DNA from 3 places in the Streptosporangium sp. NPDC020072 genome. Region 2 is predicted to be linked to each of the others. Evidence: riboswitches for the same ligand, from Rfam matches in the RefSeq annotation. Region 2 holds a riboswitch; each other region holds the start of a gene.
What was found. A riboswitch is a leader RNA that binds a small molecule or an ion and turns the genes downstream of it on or off. The one in region 2 is predicted to bind cyclic di-AMP.

Region 1 (6,509 bases), on a different contig from region 2:
CGGCCCTGGACCTGCTCCCCACCACACCCGCCCCGGAGCCGGGCCCCCTGGGCAAAATCCGCCGCCGCCTCTCCAAGGCCCTTTCCTGACCGCTTCTTGCACCCTCACGAGGGGCTCCCCGCCCCAGGCGTGAGGGTTTTGGTCTTGTGCCTTACCGGCGCCAAGCGTGAGGAGTGTCGGCTTGGGCGCGTCGGTGCTTGGACTGAGGAACGCAGGAGCGAAGCGACGGAGAGACGAGGGAAAGCACCGACCCAGGGCGCCCAAGCCCGCGACGCCGCCAGGCGGCGCAAAAGTCACAGTTTCAGGTAGCGGCGCATGCGGCGTTTGGCGCGGTAGCCGACTCGTAGGACGTTGGGCGGCACCTCCACGCGCAGGCGGGCGCGCCTGCGGGCTGCGGCGTACTGCGGGCCGTCCAGCAGGGAGGTCGCGGGGACGAGGCGTCCCGAGCGGGACTGGCCGACGAGGGCGACCATCTGCGACACCCAGTCGCTCTCCCCGTTGGGGTGGAAGTAGTTCGCCCTGCACCAGGCCTCGTCCGGGGTGTGGAAACGGCCCTGAGCCAGGTCGTCCATGGTGCCGAGCAGACCGCTTCCCTCGAAGACCAGGTTGATCATCTCGGCGCTGACGCCGAAGTCGGACAGCACCAGCAGCGGCACGTCCTGGGCGATGGCCTCCAGTGCGGCGGTCGAGCTGACGGTGACGAATCCGGCGGCGTGCGCCAGGTGCTCGTGCATGGCTCCGGCGGCGAACCGCACCGCGCCGGGGCGGACCCGTCCCTCGGTCTCCAGGGCCTGCCACAGGCGCTGGTAGTTGTGGCGTTCGTTGTGCGTCTGGCGTTCGTTGTCCAGGGCGCGCAGTTTGACGACCACGTCCAGGTCGGGGCGCCGTCCGGCCAGGTCGGCCAGCGCGAGCAGGATCCGTTCCCTGTCCTCCCTGCGCTTGGGCACCTTGGCCTGGGTGGCGAACACGACGCGGTCGCGGGGCCCCGCCGCGGGGACCTGCCCGCTGTCGCGCAGGAACGGCAGCCGGGTGAGGCCGATCTGTCCTCCGCCGCCGAGTTCCTTGCCGATGGTGGAGAACTCCTCGACCTCCCGCCCGCTGTGCAGGACGAATAGGTCGCATCCGCTGCGGAAGATCCATGCCTTCTCGGTCGCCGGGATGGAGATGCCCGGCAGGCCGGAGACGAAGACGGGCCGGGGCGTGAGGCCGGAGAGGACCTCGCTGACCAGCACGTCCACCACGGGCCCTGTGCAGGCGACCAGCACCACGTCGGGCCTGAACCGCTCGGCGGCCCTGCGCAGGGCTCTGGCGGACAGCACCGGCGGGTCACCGGCCGCGCCGGCCACGGCCGCGTGGATCTGGGCCGGTGAGGGCGTGATGGGGGTACGGACCACCGTCAGCTCCGCCGTACAGCCCGAGGGCAGGCCCTCAAGCAGGTAGGCGGCCCACTTCAGGTAGGAATCCGAGTCGGCCACGGCCAGGACCTTCAACCTGTGACTCCAGTGTCGTGATGGGCGAACATCGATAGGTGCGTTCTGAGGGAGGGCGCCGCCTGGGCGGTCCACCACTCGTCGGGGACGTCCACGGTCTCCACGACGACGCCGCGGGCCGACAGCAGGACGCGCAGGGAGGTGACCGCGGTCGAGGGCAGGCTCAGGACCCGCTGCTCGGCCTCCAGTCCGCGCAGCGTCATCTCCGCGGGGGCGCCGCCGTCGTAGACGGTGATCCCGGGCTGCCTGCCGACCCTGGCGAGGTCGCCGGGGTCCTCTCTGCGGTGCGGGAAGTAGGCGACGGGCCCGGTCGAGCCGAGTCCGGCCAGCCAGCCGAAGTAGTGGTCGCGGTGGATGAGGCCGTTGCGGACCAGGGAGGTGCCCAGGACGACGGTGCGTTCCCTCGGCCCCGGTCTGCGCATGGGCTGGGACCTGAGCCAGGCGAAGTCGTGGGTGACCAGTTCGGCCCCCCGTGCGCGTACGGCCCGCGCCAGGTCGTCGGGGACGGGCAGCGCCGTGAAGATCGACAGGCGGCCTGCCCTGGCGGCCGCCCGCAGCCGCATGCCCGCGGCCGAGCCGAGCACCTTCCTGAGCGGTCCCGGGGTGGCTCTGGCCCGGAGCAGGGGCGTCCAGAACCGCCCGGTGAGCAGTTCCAGGAGCCTGATCGTGGCGAGCCCGTCGTCGACGATCACCATCCGTCCGGGCAGGGCGGTGAGCCAGGCCGCCTGGACCTTGCCGGAGAAGGCGTCGCCGACCGCCCAGCTCGTCCCCCTGCGGGGCCTGGGCATCTCGGGCGAGGGCTCGTCGAGTTCGAGCCCGGCCGGTGGGCCGAGTTTGGCGATCTCACGGCGGGTGACGGCCAGCGGGCGCAGCCCGGCCCTGGGCACCACTCGCGCGTGGGTGCCGAGCAGCCCCGCGTGGTGGGCCTCCACGGCGCAGAGCATCTGCAGCGGGGACTCCACCCAGGCAACGGCCGAACCCTGCTCCCGCGCGTGGTCTCGACCGTCCTCCACGCCGGGCGATGACCCGTTCACGACCGCCTCACCGTAACCCGGACGTCTTACGGCGCCGGGAACTACGGGTGAACACACGAATATGCCCTCTTGCGGGTCGTACTCGTGACGATCTACCGTAGTGTACGAAACCGTTTCGTACAGCTGGCCCCGGAGACGCCGATCATGTGGACCGCTGATGACATTCCCGACCTGTCCGGCAGCACGGCACTGGTCACGGGTGCCAGCAGCGGGATAGGGCTGGCGACCGCCCTGCACCTCGCCCGGCGAGGCGCCGAGGTGATCATGACCGCGCGCGACCGGGCCAGGGGGCGGGTGGCGCTGGAGAGGGTCAGGGCGGCGGCCCCGGAGGGACGGGCCGAGATCAGAGGCCTTGACCTGGCCGATCTCGCTTCGGTGCGGGCGTTCACGGACGACCTTGACCGGCCGATCGACCTCCTCGTCAACAACGCGGGCGTCGCCATGATTCCACGGCGGACGACGGCCGACGGCTTCGAGGCCCAGTTCGGCGTCAACCATCTCGGGCACTTCGCCCTGACCGGGTCGCTACTGCCCCGGCTGCTGGCCGGACAGGGGGCCAGGGTCGTCACGGTCTCCAGTGGCGCGCACGCGATGGGGCGGATCGACTTCGACGACCTGGGGCTGGAGAACGGCTACCGCCGCTTCGGCGCCTACTGCAGGTCCAAGCTGGCCAACCTGCTGTTCGCCCTCGAACTACAGCGCCTGGCCGGAGGCAAACTGCTCAGCCTGGCCGTCCATCCCGGGCCGACGGCCACCTCGATCATGCGGCCGGGCGTGTTCACCCGGCCGGTCACCGCCTTCATGCGGCTGGCGCTCAAGGCTCCGGAGAAAGGGGCCCTCCCCTCCCTGTACGCCGCGACCCACCCCGGCGTGGCCGGCGGCACGTACGTCGGCCCCGGCCCCAGGGCGCTGACGCCTTCGCCCAGGGCTCTCGACGAAGACCTGGCGCGGCGGCTGTGGATCGTCTCCGAGGAGCTCACGGGCGTACGGTTCGCCGCGCTCACGTCACGCCCCTGACCGGCCCCGGGGGCAGGGGCGACCCCGCCGGGACGGGTAAAGAGACCCCCTCTTGACCCGGTGGAGGAGGGGTCGGCCAAAAGATCTACGTTCACCTGGCACGCGAAGTCCTTGCCCTTGCCCTTCACCGTGCCCGTCGTGTCGCGATCCCCTCTCCCACCGGGGATCGCGTCACCGAAAGGGAGATCGTCCCGGGTGGACGAGGCCCCAGTCTTCCCCCTCGAACGGGGCCCATTCCCAAGCCAAGGCAATGTGTCGGACTTGTAATCGTCTGTCCGGTTCACGTACGTTCAACGAATTCGCGGCGAACGCCCAGACCTTCGCAGGTCAGCGCATTGCCACGACATTGCCCGACCGTGCTCCACCAGGTGGACATCCGCCTGATGGACACGGCCGCCGAATCCGCGAGTCTCGCGGAACCGGGGACCCAGGTCCTTTGGGGTGAATCAGCGCATACGCGCTGTAGGACACTTTCCAGTCCGAACCCGTCAGCTAACCCGGTAGGCGGCATGGAAGCGACGCAAGGAGCAGTACCCCATGGCCAAGCACCGCCTTACCTCCACCCCCAAGACGCACTACCTGGCCCGTGTCATCCTCGGCACCGCCATCGCCCTCAGCGGCGGAGTCGTCGCCGGTGGACCCGCCCTGGCGGACACCCCCGAGCAGACGTCCGCCACCGTCCGGAACGCGAGCGCGGACACCGCCAAGACCAGCCTCCAGACCACGGCCGAGCGCCTGCCCAAGGTGACCGCCCAGCAGGTTCTGAACATCGCCTCCCAGCAGATCGGCGTCAGCGAGAACGCCCAGGGCGGCGGCACCAAGTTCCACTCCTGGTACATGTCCAGTGAGCGCGCCAAGGAGACCACCGCCCGTGACGGCGGCCGCATCCAGGACTACGCCAACGCCCCCTGGTGCGCGATGTTCGTCTCCTGGGTCGGCGAGCAGGCCGGCATCCGCCCCACCATGGGCTGGGACGCCTACACCGTCACCCACGCCAAGTGGTTCAGGGACAACGGCCACTGGGGCACCACTCCCAAGCCCGGCGCCGTCGTCTACTTCGACTGGAAGGGCGGCAAGGACCTCGACGGGATCGACCACGTCGGCTTCGTGAAGCAGGACAACGGCAACGGCACGATCACCACGATCGAGGGCAACACCGGCAACGGCAAGGTCGAGCAGCGCATCCGTCCGACCTCCCAGGTCGTCGGCTACGGCTACCCGGTCTACAGCGGCTGACCCCATCCCCTCCCTCCGTACGGCCCCCGCCGTACGGGACCCCCATCCGCGGCGGACTCCCCGCCCGCCGCGGCGGTGATCCCCCGAATCCGGAAAGGGCCGTGGCTCCCCAGCCACGGCCCTTTCGGCGTCCCGCCCCTCCGCCGATATGGGAGCGCTCCCAAAAAGAAGCGCATCCATTTTGTGGTCATTTGAGCCCATAAGTCGCAATGGAAACGGAGGGGGGTAACGGTTGCGTCTCGCCGTATTGACGTCGGTCAACTCGTCGGCCACGCTTCGTGGGAGCGCTCCCAATACGTTGAGGAACCGCCTCGTCGCAGAGCCGCGTCTGTCGGGGACCGGCCCGTGACGACACCTCCCACCGATTCGGGCGAACGACCTGAGAGGGGTCCGGAATGTTGAACCACAGGCGGCGCGGCAGGCTCGCCGCGGTCACGACGGTCACGGCCGCGGCGCTGGCCTTGACCTCGTGCGGTTCCGGCGGGACGGACGGGCCCGCGTCCACGGCGGCCGAACCGGTCGTCGTCACCGTGCACACCTTCGGCGGCGGCGAGAACTTCGGCTACGACAAGGCCGCCCAGGCCTGGAACGCCGCCCATCCCGGCATCCAGATCAGATACCAGAACCTGACCGACCGCTTCGAGGACGTCTACCTGCCCCAGTTGCTCCAGCGGTTGCAGGCGGGCAGCGGCGCGGCCGACGTGGTCGCCCTGGACGAGGGCGCGATGGGCCTGATGAAGGCCCGCCCGCAGTTCTTCACCGACCTCGGGCAGTATGGCCTCGGAGGCCGCAAGGCCGACTTCCCCCCTGCCAAGTGGGACAACGGCGTCAACGCCGAGGGCAAGCTGTTCGCTCTCGGCACCGACATCGGCGGCATGACCATGTGTTACCGCACCGACCTGTTCGAGAAGGCGGGCCTGCCCACGGACCGCGAGGAGGTCGGCAGGCTCTGGCCCGACTGGAAGTCCTTCATGGACGTCGGCAGGAGGTTCCAGGCCGCCAATCCCGGAAAGGACGCGCCGCGCTTTCTGGACGGCCCGAACACCCTCTACAACGTGATCCTCGCCCAGGAGGCGCAGAGGAACGGCGACATCACCTACATCGACACGTCCAACAAGCTCGTCATCGACACCAACCCCGCCGTGAAGACCGCCTTCGACACGGTCAGGAGCTTCAGCGAGGCCGGGCTCACCGCCAAGCTGGCCTCCTTCACCCCGCCCTGGAACGCCGCCATCAAGAAGGGCGGCTTCGCCACGATGGGCTGCCCCGCCTGGATGCTCGGCGTGGTCTCCGGCGCCGCGGGCGAGCCCGGCAAGGGGAAGTGGGACGTCGCGACGGTGCCGGGAGGCGCGGGCAACTGGGGCGGCTCCTACCTGGCCGTGCCCAGGCAGAGCAAGCACCCGAAGGAGGCCGCCGAGGTGGTGAACTACCTCACCGGCAAGGGAGGCCAGATCATGGCCTTCCAGGAGGCCGCCGCCTTCCCCAGCTCCCTGCCCACCCAGCGGGACCCGGCGGTCGGCGACCTGAGGAACCCGTTCTTCAACGACGCGCCGACCGGCCGGATCTTCGGCGCGTCGGTCGAGAACCTGCAGCCGGTCTTCCTGGGTGAGAAGCACGCCCAGGTGAAGACCGCGGTCGAGAAGATCCTTGAGGGCATGGACCAGGGCTCGGTCCCCTACGACCAGGCCTGGCAGAGGTTCCTCGACGCCGGGGTCAAGGCGGCCGGCTGATC
Region 2 (6,509 bases):
ACCGCGACCCTGGCCACGCTCGCCTGCCTGCTGCTCGGCGTGCCGCTGGCCTGGCTGCTGGCGCGGGTCTCCTTTCCCGGGCGGCGCCTGCTGCGCGCCCTGATCACCGTCCCCCTGGTGCTGCCCCCGGTGGTCGGCGGGGTCGCGCTGCTGCTGGTGCTGGGACGGCGCGGCCTGGCCGGCCGGTGGCTCGACGAGACCCTCGGCGTCAGCCTGCCCTTCACCACCGCCGGGGTCGTGGTCGCCGAGGCCTTCGTCGCCATGCCGTTCCTGGTCATCAGCGTCGAGGGGGCGCTGCGCGCCGCCGACACGCGTCTTGAGGAGGCCGCGGCCACGCTGGGCGCCTCCCGGCTGACCGTCTTCCGCCGGGTGACCCTGCCGCTGGTCGCCCCCGGCGTGCTGGCCGGGGCCGTACTGTGCTGGGCCCGCGCGCTCGGCGAGTTCGGCGCGACCATCACCTTCGCCGGGAACTTCCCCGGCAGGACCCAGACCATGCCGTTGGCGGTCTATCTGGCGCTGGAGACCGAGCCCGAGGCGGCCGTCGTGCTCAGCCTCGTCCTGCTGGCCGTCTCCGTGGTCATCCTGGCCTGCCTGCGTGACCGCTGGACGGGCACGCCGTGAGCCCGCGCGAGCGGTGGCCGCAGGGCCCCATGACCCTGCGGGCCCGCGTCGTCGTCACCAGGCCCTCCTTCCGCCTCGACATCGGCCTGACCGTCGCCCCCGGCCAGGTCGTCGCGCTGCTCGGCCCGAACGGCGCGGGCAAGACGACCGCGCTGCGCGCCCTGGCCGGGCTCACCCCCATGGACGACGGCCACATCACCCTGGACGGGCGTCCCCTGCACACGCTGCCGGCCGAACACCGCCCGGTCGGCATGGTCTTCCAGGACTATCTGCTCTTCCCCCACCTCTCCGCCCTGGAGAACGTCGCCTTCGGACCGCGCTGCCAGGGAGCAGGCCGGGCGCGGGCACGCCGTACGGCCGCCGAATGGCTGAGGCGGGTCGGCCTTGAGGAGCACGCGGCGACCAGGCCGGGGCGCCTGTCGGGCGGGCAGGCCCAGCGGGTCGCCCTGGCCCGTGCCCTTGCCGCCGAGCCGCGCCTGCTGCTGCTGGACGAGCCGCTGGCCGCGCTGGACGCTCACACCCGGCTGGAGATCCGCTCCCGGCTGCGCCGCCACCTGGCCGACTTCGACGGCGCGACCGTCCTGGTCACCCACGACCCGCTGGACGCCATGGTCCTGGCCGACCTGCTGGTCGTCGTCGAGGACGGCACGGTCGTGCAGGAGGGCGCCCCGGCCGAGGTGGCCCGCCGCCCGCGCACCGACTACGTGGCCCGTCTGGTCGGCCTCAACCTCCACCGGGGTGTCGGGGCCGGGTCGCGGGTCACCGTCGGTGAGGTGCGTTTCAGCGTGGCCGATCCCGTCCAGGGTCCGGCGTTCGTGGCGTTCTCCCCGTCGGCGGTCGCCCTGTACCGGACCCGCCCCGACGGGAGTCCGCGCAACCTGTGGCGGGCCGTGATCGAGGGCGTGGAACGCCACGGCGACAGCGTCCGCGTGCACCTGGAGGGGCCGCTGCCCGTCGCAGCCGACGTGACCACCGCCGCGGTCGCCGAGCTGGGCTTGGCCCCCGGGCAGTCGATCTGGGCCTCGGTCAAGGCGACCGAGACCCACGCCTATCCGGCCTGACCCGGCCGCTCAGGGCCCGGCGTCGAGCAGATGGGCGAAGCGGCCGGTGACGTGGCTCCAGTCCCACTCCCGCTCGGTCCAGGCGCGCCCGCGCTCCCCCATCTCCCTGGCCCGCGCCGGGTCGCCGAGCAGGCGGACCAGTGCCCCGGCGACCTCCTCCGGGCGGGAGCCGTCGACGACCAGGCCCGTCTCGCCGTCCAGCACCGCATCCGGGGCGCCGCCTGAGGAGCCCGCGACCACGGGCAGCCCGGTCGCCGAGGCCTCCAGGTAGACGATGCCGAGCCCCTCCACGTCGAGACCCCCCAGCCTCGTACGGCACGGCATGGCGAAGACGTCTCCCGCGTCGAGGTAGCCGGGCAGCGACGCCCACGGGACCGGGCCGGTCATCATGACCGAGCCGCCCAGGGGCCGGGCCAGGCGTTCCAGCGCGCCCCGGTAGGGGCCGCCGCCGACGATCAGCAGGACCGCCTCGGGAACCGCGCCGAGCACCCGGGGCCAGGCCCGCAGCAGGACGTCCTGGCCCTTGCGCGGCACGAGCCTGGACAGGCAGACCACGACGGGACGCCCCCGCAGGCCGAGTGCGGCGCGGGCCGCCTCACCCCCGGCGCCGGGGCGGAACAGGCCGGTGTCGACGCCGGGGGCGAGCCGTACCAGGCGGTCCTGGGGGATCACCCTGGCCAGGCGCCGCCGGGTGTACTCCCCCAGGTAGGTCACCGTGTCCGCGTGCGCGCCGATCCTGGCCAGCAGTCTTCCGACGGCCGGGACCGCGGCCCAGGCGGCCTCGTGGCCGTGGGTGAGCATGACGATCCGCCGCGCCCCGGCCGCGCGCATCCTGGGCGCGAGCAGGCCGAGCGGCGCCGCCGCCCCGAAGACCACCGTCTCGCACTTGAACTCGGCCACCAGCCGGGCGGCCCTGCGGGCGACCTGCCGGGTGGGCAGCATCAGGGAGGTGGGGTGACGCACGACCGGGTACGGCTGCCGCGCGTCGAAGGCCGTGGCCCCCGGCCAGCTCGGGGCGTAGACCACCACCGTCTCCGGCGGCCGGCCCGCGGCCAGGCCGTGCACGAACGACTGGATGCCCCCGGCCCTGGGCGGGAAGTCGTTGGTGACGATCAGTGTGCGGGTCACGGTTCCCCGGCGCCGTTCAGCAGGGCCCAGGAGCGGGCCATGGCGATGCGCTGCGGTGTCGTGGGATGAGACACATAGAGCAGATATTCAATGACATCTGGCGACAAATCAGAAATGTTGGTGATCGCGAGCCGCTTCTGCATGGCCGTGAACGTCTCGGGCCGCCGTGTCAGGTCGAGCGCGTGCGCGTCGGCGCGGGCCTCGATGTGCCTGCTGATCACGTTCTGCGCCGGCCCCGACAGCACGGTCGCCAGACTCAGCAGCCCCATCAGGAGCCCGACCGCCCTGGGGTCGGCGGCCGAGGGGACGCCGGTGCGGCGCCGTACCGGACCGGCCGAGGTGATCAGGTAGAGCAGACAGGCCCCGCAGGCGGCGCCGAGCGCGCCGACGAGCGTGCCGTACAGCACGTCGCCCGCCTTGGCGTGGCCGAGCTCGTGCGCCACCACCAGCTCGACCTCGTCGGCCGGGGCCCGCAGCAGCGTGTCGTAGACCACGATCCTGCGGGTCGCGCCGAACCCCGAGACGTAGGCGTTGAGCGCGGTCGTACGCCGGGAGGCGTCGGCCACGAGCACGTCCTCGACCGGGACGCCGTCCTTGGCCGCCATGTTGAGCAGGCCGGAGCGCAACTCCCCCGCGGCCATGGGCTTGAAGTCGTTGAACAGGGGCTCGACGACCACCGGGTAGGCGAAGGAGGCGAGCATGGTCAGCGCGAAGGCCCCGATCGCCGCGGGCAGCCACCACCGCCGGTAGCGGCGGGCCAGCCCGACCACGGCGACCACCATGATCGCCGTCAGCACGGCGCCGACCGCGGTGTTCTTGATCCGGTCGGCCGACCACGACGCCCAGGTCTGGGTGGACAGGCCGTACTCGCGCAGATAGGTCTCCGCCCACATGCCGAACGGCCAGCGCAGCACCGCGACGGCCGCGGAGATCACCAGCACGCCGAGCAGCGCCCGCAGCCACCACGGCCCCCGCAGGCGGCCCAGCAGCCGCGCGCCGAGCGGGGTGGCGACCAGTACCCCGGCCACGACCAGCGTCAGGCCCAGGGACAGGTAGGACGGCAGGCTCACCGCGGCGTCGAACGCCTCCGCCCTGGCGATCTGCGCCGGGGTGAAGTCACGGGCCGGGTCCGGCGCGACGTACGGCGCCGCCTCGGGCAGCGCCCGCCACGGCGTGGTGAACGCCACGACCGCCAGCGTGATCGCCCCCAGGACGGCGAGCGCGATCCCCGCTCCCCTGGCCCCGCCCCGCTCCCGCGCCGGTGTCTCCTCCACGCTCCGCGTCATGAGAGTTCCCTCCGGAGATGGTCGCGCCACGCGGCGGTGAACTCCGCGCGCGACAGGCCCAGCGTGCTGCCGACATCGCTACCGTAAAGCCTCACCAGCGCCTTCTCACCGAAGCGCTCCGCGACGTACCGGCACGCGAGCCAGGCCTCCTCGTAGGCCTGCGCGAGTCTGGGGGCGCCGGGGGCGAAGCCGTCCCCGGCGGGAAGCTCCGTGGGCAGGACGCCCGCGCGCACCTCGGCCGCGAGCTCGGCCGCAACCGTCCTGACGGCGATCCCCGCGTCCCGGTAGCCCACGTAGTCGGCGAACCCCTCCGACAGCCACATCGGGACCCGCCCGCCCCTGGTGGCGCCGGTCGCCAGATGGGTCAGCTCGTGGGTGATCACCACGTCCCTGCCGGTCTCGCTGAGCCTGGCGTATCCCGTCGGCACCACGACCACCCGGTCCGCGGTCGCCAGCGCGGCCAGCCCGCCGGTCCGCGCCGTCCCCGCGAGCTCCGCGGCCTCGTCGTCGGTCGCGGGCACCACGATCACCGCCCTGACCGGCCCCCAGATCCGCGCGATCGTACGGCAGGCACGGTCGGCCCTGGCCGCGAGATCACGCAGTTCGGCGGGCGGGACACGGTGGCCGACGACAAGGGAGCGCTCGCCCCGGACCACCTCGGCGGCGCCTGGCCACAGGTCGCGGGCCGTCTGCGGCGTGGGCCTCGCCCCGCCGAGCCCGGCGCCCGCCAGCGCGAGCATCCCGGCGAGCACGGCGCGGCGCCCCTTCGGGACGGACATGGCAGCCGATGCTAGCCGACTCCCCGGCCGGAACGTTCCCGGCAGGCGGCGGCCCCGCCCATCCACGGGAGGATGGGCGGGGCCGTCCGCCGCTGTCAGGTGCCGGGACGGACCGCTCCTGCGAAGGCGGACCTGTAGTACCCCTTCAACGTCACGATCCTGACCGACTTGCCGCTGCTCGGCGAGTGGATCATCTTGCCGTGGCCGACATACATGCCGACGTGGCCCTTGCCGTAGAAGAACAGCAGGTCACCGAGGTGCAACTTGCTCCACGAGACCTTCTTCCTGACCGCGCGGTACTGGCTGCCCGTCACCCGGGGGAGGGAGACGCCCGCCTTGCGCCACGCGTACTGGACCAGGCCCGAGCAGTCGAACGCTCCGGGACCGGAGGCACCCCACCGGTACGGATCGCCGATCTGTTTCCTGGCCGTCGCCACGGCCGTCCTGGCCCTGGACCGCTGCCGTGCGGCCCGGTTCATCGCGGCCTTCGCCGTGCGCTTGACACGGGCCTTCGCCGTGTTCGCGGCAGTACCCTTCGACGTGCCCTTCGATGCGCTCTTCGACGTGTCCTTCGCCGTACTCCTGGCCTGAACCGCGACCGCGGTATCCGTCGTCGCCTGTGCTGTTGCCGGCCCCAGTGCCACCGCTCCGGTTGAGGCGGTCAGCGTGAGGACGAATCCGCCCAGGTAAAGGCGGAAAAAGCGCGACAAACGGGGGTTTTGCAGGGTGGTAGACAGGATTTCTCCTTGGGACTTCCACTGATGCCTACCGGGTTAGCTGACGGGTTCGGGCTGGGAAGACGCCCTACGACGGCAAACGCGTCGATTCACCCCTGGCCACATGTCAAGGGCCGATGGTTCCCCGGCTCCGTGCCTCCTGGCTGCACGAACTCGGCGGGCCGCCGTGATGGGAACCGATCCCTTCGGGGAACGGCGGCCGACTGGATATCTATACGGACACCGGCCCGCAGGACCGGCATTCGACGCGGTGGCATGGCTTGCTCACTGCGACCGCCAGAAGGTACCTCGATCACCAAGCCCCGGCAAAGACCCCATCAAATACGAAGATCCACAAAAAGGTTTTCATGTTTACGAAAGGCCTGATAGTGCGGCATCACGATCTTATAAATATGACCCTTGTCACATTCGAAATGATCTTCCAGAGAAGCACAACAAGTGTCACATAAATCACATTTATCAGTGACTTCCCAAAGCGCCCCTTCACCTACAAGGGCGTCGAACAGGACCACTCCGGCGATCCTGGGCATGCCAAACGGGCCGCCCGTTGAACGGACGGCCCGCGGTCGCGAAGGTGTTCAGACGGCCCCCAGAGGCCCCGTGGACGTGGACGGGACCAGGGGGGGTCAGGGGCGGACGGCCCCGAGCAGACGGCCGCCGTAGGAGGAGAGGGGGACGACCTTGACGACGTCCCCGGTCTGGGGAGCGTGGATGATCTTGCCGTTGCCCGCGTAGAGGCCGACGTGCCCCAGGCCCTGGCTGAAGAGGATGTCCCCCGGCTGGAGGTCGCTCAGCGAGACCTTGCGCTTGGCGCCCCAGCTCCACTGCTCCCAGGTGGTGCGGGGCAGGCTCACGCCTCCGCTGCGCCAGGAGGCCTGCACGAACCCCGAGCAGTCC
Region 3 (6,509 bases), on a different contig from region 2:
GCGCTCATCGTGCGCAGCGCCACCCAGGTGGACGCGGAGGCGATCGCCGCCGCGCCCAAGCTCCGTGTCGTCGCCCGCGCGGGCGTCGGACTCGACAACGTCGACGTTGAGGCCGCGACCAAGGCAGGCGTCATGGTCGTCAACGCCCCCACCTCCAACATCACCAGCGCCGCCGAGCACACCGTCGCGCTGATCCTCGCCTCGGCCCGCAACGTCGCCCAGGCCCACGCCGCGCTCAAGGGCGGCGAGTGGAAGCGTTCGAAGTACACCGGCGTCGAGCTGGACGAGAAGGTCGTCGGCATCCTCGGTCTCGGCAAGATCGGCCAGCTGGTCGCCCAGCGCCTGCAGCCGTTCGGCGTCGAGCTGATCGCCTACGACCCCTACCTGCAGCCCGCCCGCGCCGCGCAGATGGGCGTCAGGCTGGCCTCCCTCGAAGAGGTCCTGCGCGAGTCCGACTTCATCACCGTGCACCTGCCCAAGTCCAAGGAGACCGTCGGGCTCATCGGTGACCGCGAGCTGCACCAGGTCAAGCCGTCGGTTCGCCTGATCAACGTCGCGCGCGGCGGCATCATCGACGAGGGCGCCCTCTACTCCGCGATCAAGGAAGGCCGCGTCGCGGGCGCGGGCATCGACGTGTTCCCCAAGGAGCCCGTCACCGACAGCCCGCTGTTCGAGCTGGACCAGGTCGTCGTCACCCCGCACCTGGGCGCCTCGACCCACGAGGCCCAGGAGAAGGCCGGCACCCAGGTCGCGCGCAGCGTGAAGCTGGCCCTGGCCGGCGAGTTCGTGCCGGACGCCGTCAACGTCCAGGGCGGCGCCGTCGCCGAGGACGTCAAGCCGGGTCTGCCCCTGGCGGAGAAGCTCGGCCGCGTCTTCACCGCCCTCGCCGGTGAGGTCGCCACCAGGCTCGACGTCGAGGTGCGCGGTGAGATCGCCTCCCAGGACGTCCGCGTGCTGGAACTGGCCGCCCTCAAGGGCGTCTTCACCGACGTGATCGAGGACTCCGTCACCTACGTCAACGCCCCGCTCCTGGCCAAGGACCGCGGCGTCACCGTCGAGCTGGTGACCAGCGCGGAGAGCCCCGACTGGCGCAACGTGGTGACCGTCCGCGGTGTCCTGGCCGACGGCCGCGCCGTCTCGGTCTCCGGCACGCTCTCCGGCCCGCGGCAGGTCACGAAGATCGTCGAGGTCAACGGCTACCAGATGGAGATCGAGCCGACCGACCACCTGTCGTTCTTCACCTACGACGACCGCCCCGGCGTCGTCGGCGTCGTCGGCCGCATCCTCGGCGACCACGGCATCAACATCGCCTCCATGCAGGTCGCCAGGGACGCCAAGGGCGGCAAGGCCCTCATCGCGCTGACCGTCGACTCCGCCATCCCGGCCGAGGTGATCGACCAGATCGGCGGCGAGATCGGCGCCGACAGCGGCCGCTCGGTCGACCTGGCCGACTGATCCCGGAGCACGGTTCCCACGGCCGCCGTCCCCGTTCGCGGGGCGGCGGCCGTCTGCTTTTCCGGCCGAGCCTCGTCTCAATATGTGAGAAGCCTGCACGAGGGGTGAGACAGATTGCGGAGGGCCGGTTATTATGGCTGGTAATGCGCCAGGTTCTCGTACTTATTACCTGCCGCGGCGAGGCCTGACACAGGGGCGGGCCGGCAACTCGCCGCGGTGTGATGGCGTTCGTCGGCCCCGGTTTCCCGTCGATCCGTGATCCGGATCCGCGATCCGATGAGGACCCGTGACCAGGGTCCAGGCTCCCCTTCCTCCTTCAGCCAGCTCCGTGCGAACGAGACGAGAAGCGTCATGTACGACATGTATCCCTGGAACCGTCCCGAGGACAACGAGAACGAGGCCGCCCAGGCCCTGCAGACCGCGCTGGACCGCCGCGACAACGGCGGAGTGCCCCCGCACTCCTCCTGAGCCGGGTCCCTCCGAGGCCACGGGCGGTGCGGCGCCCGGGACCGGGAGAGGCGTGGGTCAGCGGGCGAGGGCCGTACCGGCCTGGGTCGACTGCCTGATCGCCGTGTCCAGCTCGGCCCGCTCGTCGGCGAGTTCGACCCCCTTGGGGTCCGGCCGTACGGCTCCCGCGAAGCTGGCGCGGCGCCAGGCCTGCAGCTTCTCCACCTTGACCACGTCGCCGCTGCGCGGGGCGTGGACCATGTAACCGGGCTTGGTGATCATGCCGACGTGACCGAGGTTGTGGAAGAAGACCAGGTCACCGGGTTTGAGGTTCTTCCAGGAGATCTTCCTGGCGAACGCGGAGTACTGCTGGGTCGTCGTGCGGGGCAGCCGGATGCCCGCGGCGCCGTACGCGCGGAGCATCAGGCCCGAGCAGTCGAAGCCGCCCCTGCCCGTGCCGCCCCAGACGTACGGTGTGCCGCGCTTGGACATCGCCCAGTTCAGCGCCTTCTTCCAGGCCGGGACCTTCCGCGCGGTCCCGGAGAAGCCGGCCGGGGCGGGTTCGACGGCGGGAGTGGTGAGCGGGGTCCGGGAGCTCTCCGCGGTGGGGGCCGGGTGCGCGAGGGCGAATCCGGCGGCGGCGAGCGCGAGGAGAGGAGTGGGGGAGGAGGTGGTGAGGGAGGAGTCCGCCAGTGCGACGGCGGGCGTCGCGAGGATGGTCGAGCCGGTGACGATCAGGGTCAGGACACGGGGGTAGGTCTTGCCGTTCAGGACCGTTCCTTCCATAGGGCCGGCCGGGTGAGCTGTCGGGCTCGGGCGTGGAGGTCGCCCTACGGCGCGTGGTGGCGCCGACTCGCCCCGAGGGGCCTCGTGGAAAACGCCGGAAACGTGCTCCGCCAGACGGAGTGCGGCTCGGACGCCCCGTGGACCCCGGAAGTGGTTCCCCGGCTCCGCGCGGACCGAAAGAGGGGGATGGCCTGCGCGAATTAGGCGACGATACGAATGGCCAGGACCTTAACGAAACGGTCAAAAGATCGCAAATAGGACAAACTTTTCAGGGCCTTCCGGGGCGGGAAGTGTCCGAGGGGTGAGATCGGTGGTTCGATTGTCGAGACAGAGCAGATAGGGTGCCCGTTATGGATTCGCGCAATGTTCGTCTGGCCGTCATCCCTGGAGACGGGATCGGGACCGAGGTCGTCACCGAGGGCCTGAAGGTCCTCGAAGCCGTCGGAACGAAGGTGGAGACCACCACCTACGACCTGGGTGCCGGCCGGTACCACAGAACCGGTGAGGTCCTTCCCGAGGCGGTCCTCGACGAACTGCGCGGCTACGACGCGATCCTGCTCGGCGCGGTCGGCGACCCCAGTGTGCCGCCGGGCATCCTGGAGCGCGAGTTGCTGCTCAAGCTCCGCTTCGAGCTCGACCACTACGTCAACCTGCGTCCGGTCAAGCTCTTCCCCGGCGTCGCGACCCCGCTGGGCGGCTCCCGCCCCGAGGACATCGACATGGTCGTCATCCGTGAGGGCACCGAGGGCCTCTACGCGGGCGCCGGTGGTGTGCTGCGCCGCGGCACGCCGTACGAGATCGCCACGCAGGAGTCGCTGAACACCGCCTACGGTGTCGAGCGCGTCGTCCGCTACGCCTTCGAGAAGGCGCTCAGCAGGCCGCGCAAGAAGCTGTCGCTGATCCACAAGACCAACGTCCTCACCTTCGCCGGTGACCTGTGGTCCCGTACCGTCGACCGGGTCAGCCTTGAGTACCCCGACGTCGCCACCGACTACTACCACGTCGACGCGGCCTCGATGTTCTTCGTCACCCAGCCGGAGCGGTTCGACGTGATCGTCACCGACAACCTCTTCGGCGACATCATCACCGACCTCGGCGCCGCCGTCGCCGGTGGCATCGGCCTCGCGGCCAGCGGGAACGTCAACCCCGACCGCACCGCGCCCAGCATGTTCGAGCCGGTCCACGGCAGCGCCCCGGACATCGCGGGCCAGGGCAAGGCCGACCCGACCGCCACGATCCTGTCGGTCGCCATGCTCCTGGACCACCTCGGCCTGACCGAGGAGGCGGCCAAGGTCGAGCAGGCCGTGGCCGAGGACCTGGTCGAGCGCCAGACCGGGTGGGCGAGCCGTACCACCCACGAGATCGGCGACGACATCACCGCCCGAGTAGCCGGCTGACAAGCCGCCCGCACGACCCCAGACGCGCCCGGTGGCTCAGCAGAGCCGCCGGGCGCGTCTTTTTTGTTCGTCTCACCGAGCAGGCTGCCGGATTTTGGCATATATGCAGTAGTTTTCCGGTGCCTGCTCCGTCCCAGAATGGACCGTAGGTGCACTCCGCCACGAAGAGAAGGACCGCCGCCATGACCACCGCTCAGAAGCTGACCTTCGACGTGCAGCTCTCCGACCACGCTCGCTCCACGGCCGAGCGCGAGCAGGTACTGGCGAATCCCGGATTCGGTCAGACCTTCACCGACCACATGATCTCCATCGACTACACCGAGGGGGAGGGCTGGCACGACGCGCGGCTCACGCCGTACGGCCCGCTCAGCCTCGACCCGGCGACGTCGGTCTTCCACTACGCCCAGGAACTCTTCGAGGGGCTGAAGGCCTACCGGCAGGAGAACGGCTCGATCGCCTGCTTCAGGCCGTACGCCAACGCCGCCCGCTTCAACCAGTCGGCGCTGCGCATGGCCATGCCCGAACTGCCGCAGGAGGCCTTCGTCGAGTCGATCGAACTGCTCGTGCAGACCGACCGCGAATGGGTGCCGACCACCCAGGGCCACAGCCTCTACCTGCGCCCCTTCATGATCGCCACCCAGCCCGCGCTCGGCGTCAACTACCCCTCTCGGACCTACCGCTACATGGTGATCGCCTCTCCCGCGGCGGCCTACTTCGGCGCGGCCAAGGCCGTCTCGGTCTGGCTGTCCACCGAGTACACCCGCGCGGCCCCCGGCGGCACCGGCTTCGCCAAGTGCGGCGGCAACTACGCCGCGGCCTTCGTCGCGCAGCGCCAGGCCGTCGAGCAGGGCTGTGACCAGGTCGTCTGGCTCGACGCCAACGAGCACCGCTACGTCGAGGAGATGGGCGGGATGAACCTGTTCTTCGTCTACGGCGACCGGCTGCTCACCCCCGCCCTGACCGGCACCCTCCTGCCCGGCATCACCCGTGACTCGATCCTCTCCCTGGCCGCCGAACTCGGCCTGACCGCCGAGGAGGGCCGCCTGTCGATCGAGGAGTGGCAGGCGGGCTGCGAGTCCGGCGACCTCACCGAGGTCTTCGCCTGCGGCACCGCCGCCGTGGTGAGCCCGGTCGGCTCGGTCAAGGGCGCCGACCGCGCCTGGACCGTCGGCGACGGCACCCAGGGCCCGGTCACCGCCAAGGTCCGCGAAGCCCTGGTCGGCATCCAGTACGGCTCCCGCCCCGACACCCACGGCTGGGTGCACAAGATCTGCTGACCTCACGGACCCGAGGCCGCCGGCGACCGGGAGCGTCAGCGACGCCACCCGGCCGCCGGCGGCCTGAACCCATGAGCTCCCCCGGCCGCACCCGCGGGCGCGCCGTCGGGTCATGTGGCGTGCGCGCGTGGGCGCCGTCCCACGGCCGGATCCGGGAAAGTCGCCTTCGGGTGGCCGTTCCCGCTGGTCAGAGCTGTCTCCGTGAACGGTTTCCGGGCGCGTCGGCGGGACGGGCGTTCCAGATCCTGAGATCAATGTGTCAAGTGGTGGTTGGGTGTGGCAGACTCCAAGACACCATGTTCTACGGTCTGCTCATTATCGGCAGGCGCGCTGGCTGAAAAAGGACACCGCCAGCGCGCAGACCTCTCACGTCCGTGAGGGGTTTTTTTGTTTCTCAGAGCCGAGAGAGCGCGCGGCGAATCACATCGAAACCCCGCGAAGGAGACTGATATGGCCGACGACCGCTTCCACGTGTACGACACGACACTCCGTGACGGTGCCCAGCAGGAGGGCCTCAACCTCACGGTCGTGGACAAGCTGGCCATCGCCCGCCACCTGGACAGCCTGGGCGTCGGCTTCATCGAAGGCGGTTGGCCGGGAGCCAACCCCAAGGACACAGAGTTCTTCAGACGGGCTCGAACAGAGCTCGATCTGAAGCACGCGCAGCTAGCCGCGTTCGGCGCGACCCGCCGAGCAGGTGTCAAGGCCGCCGACGACCCGTTGGTCGCCGCGCTGCGCGAATCCGGCGCGCCGGTCGTGACCCTTGTCGCCAAGAGTCACGACCGGCACGTGGAGCTGGCCCTTCGCACGACTCTCCAGGAGAACCTCGCGATGATCCGCGACACGGTCTCTCACCTTCGTGCGGAGGGCCAGCGAGTCTTCCTCGACGCCGAGCACTTCTTCGACGGCTACAAGTCCAACCCAGCCTACGCGCTCGAAGTCCTGCGCACCGCCGCCGAGGCGGGGGCCTCGGTCATCGCCCTGTGCGACACCAACGGCGGCATGCTCCCCGACGAACTCGCCGAGGTCGTCGCCGCCGCCGTCGCGACCACGGCCAGGATCGGCATCCACTGCCACGACGACACCGGCTGCGCGGTGGCCAACACCCTGGCCGCGGTGAAGGCGGGCGCCACCCACGTACAGGGCT

Region 1: linked by a shared signal. The riboswitch ahead of ABZ470_RS34695 (CHAP domain-containing protein) and the one ahead of ABZ470_RS06975 (C40 family peptidase) in region 2 are both predicted to bind cyclic di-AMP.
Region 3: linked by a shared signal. The riboswitch ahead of ABZ470_RS02330 (C40 family peptidase) and the one ahead of ABZ470_RS06975 (C40 family peptidase) in region 2 are both predicted to bind cyclic di-AMP.

What each region holds. Positions count from the first base shown of each region.
Region 1 covers NZ_JBEYAB010000017.1:114,945-121,453, forward strand. Annotated here, with positions in the region: gene ABZ470_RS34675 (polysialyltransferase family glycosyltransferase) at 1-89, shown strand, start outside; gene ABZ470_RS34680 (DUF6716 putative glycosyltransferase) at 294-1,475, opposite strand; gene ABZ470_RS34685 (hypothetical protein) at 1,487-2,524, opposite strand; gene ABZ470_RS34690 (oxidoreductase) at 2,669-3,541, shown strand; cyclic di-AMP (ydaO/yuaA leader) riboswitch at 3,926-4,063, shown strand; gene ABZ470_RS34695 (CHAP domain-containing protein) at 4,079-4,777, shown strand; gene ABZ470_RS34700 (ABC transporter substrate-binding protein) at 5,173-6,507, shown strand.
Region 2 covers NZ_JBEYAB010000003.1:133,659-140,167, forward strand. Annotated here, with positions in the region: gene ABZ470_RS06950 (ABC transporter permease) at 1-621, shown strand, start outside; gene ABZ470_RS06955 (ABC transporter ATP-binding protein) at 651-1,682, shown strand; gene ABZ470_RS06960 (glycosyltransferase family 4 protein) at 1,692-2,810, opposite strand; gene ABZ470_RS06965 (M48 family metallopeptidase) at 2,807-4,096, opposite strand; gene ABZ470_RS06970 (hypothetical protein) at 4,093-4,875, opposite strand; gene ABZ470_RS06975 (C40 family peptidase) at 4,971-5,354, opposite strand; cyclic di-AMP (ydaO/yuaA leader) riboswitch at 5,623-5,781, opposite strand; gene ABZ470_RS06980 (NlpC/P60 family protein) at 6,239-6,509, opposite strand, start outside.
Region 3 covers NZ_JBEYAB010000001.1:476,127-482,635, reverse strand. Annotated here, with positions in the region: gene serA (phosphoglycerate dehydrogenase) at 1-1,455, shown strand, start outside; gene ABZ470_RS02335 (hypothetical protein) at 1,732-1,923, shown strand; gene ABZ470_RS02330 (C40 family peptidase) at 1,981-2,688, opposite strand; cyclic di-AMP (ydaO/yuaA leader) riboswitch at 2,676-2,890, opposite strand; gene ABZ470_RS02325 (3-isopropylmalate dehydrogenase) at 3,039-4,085, shown strand; gene ABZ470_RS02320 (branched-chain amino acid aminotransferase) at 4,268-5,362, shown strand; gene cimA (citramalate synthase) at 5,813-6,509, shown strand, end outside.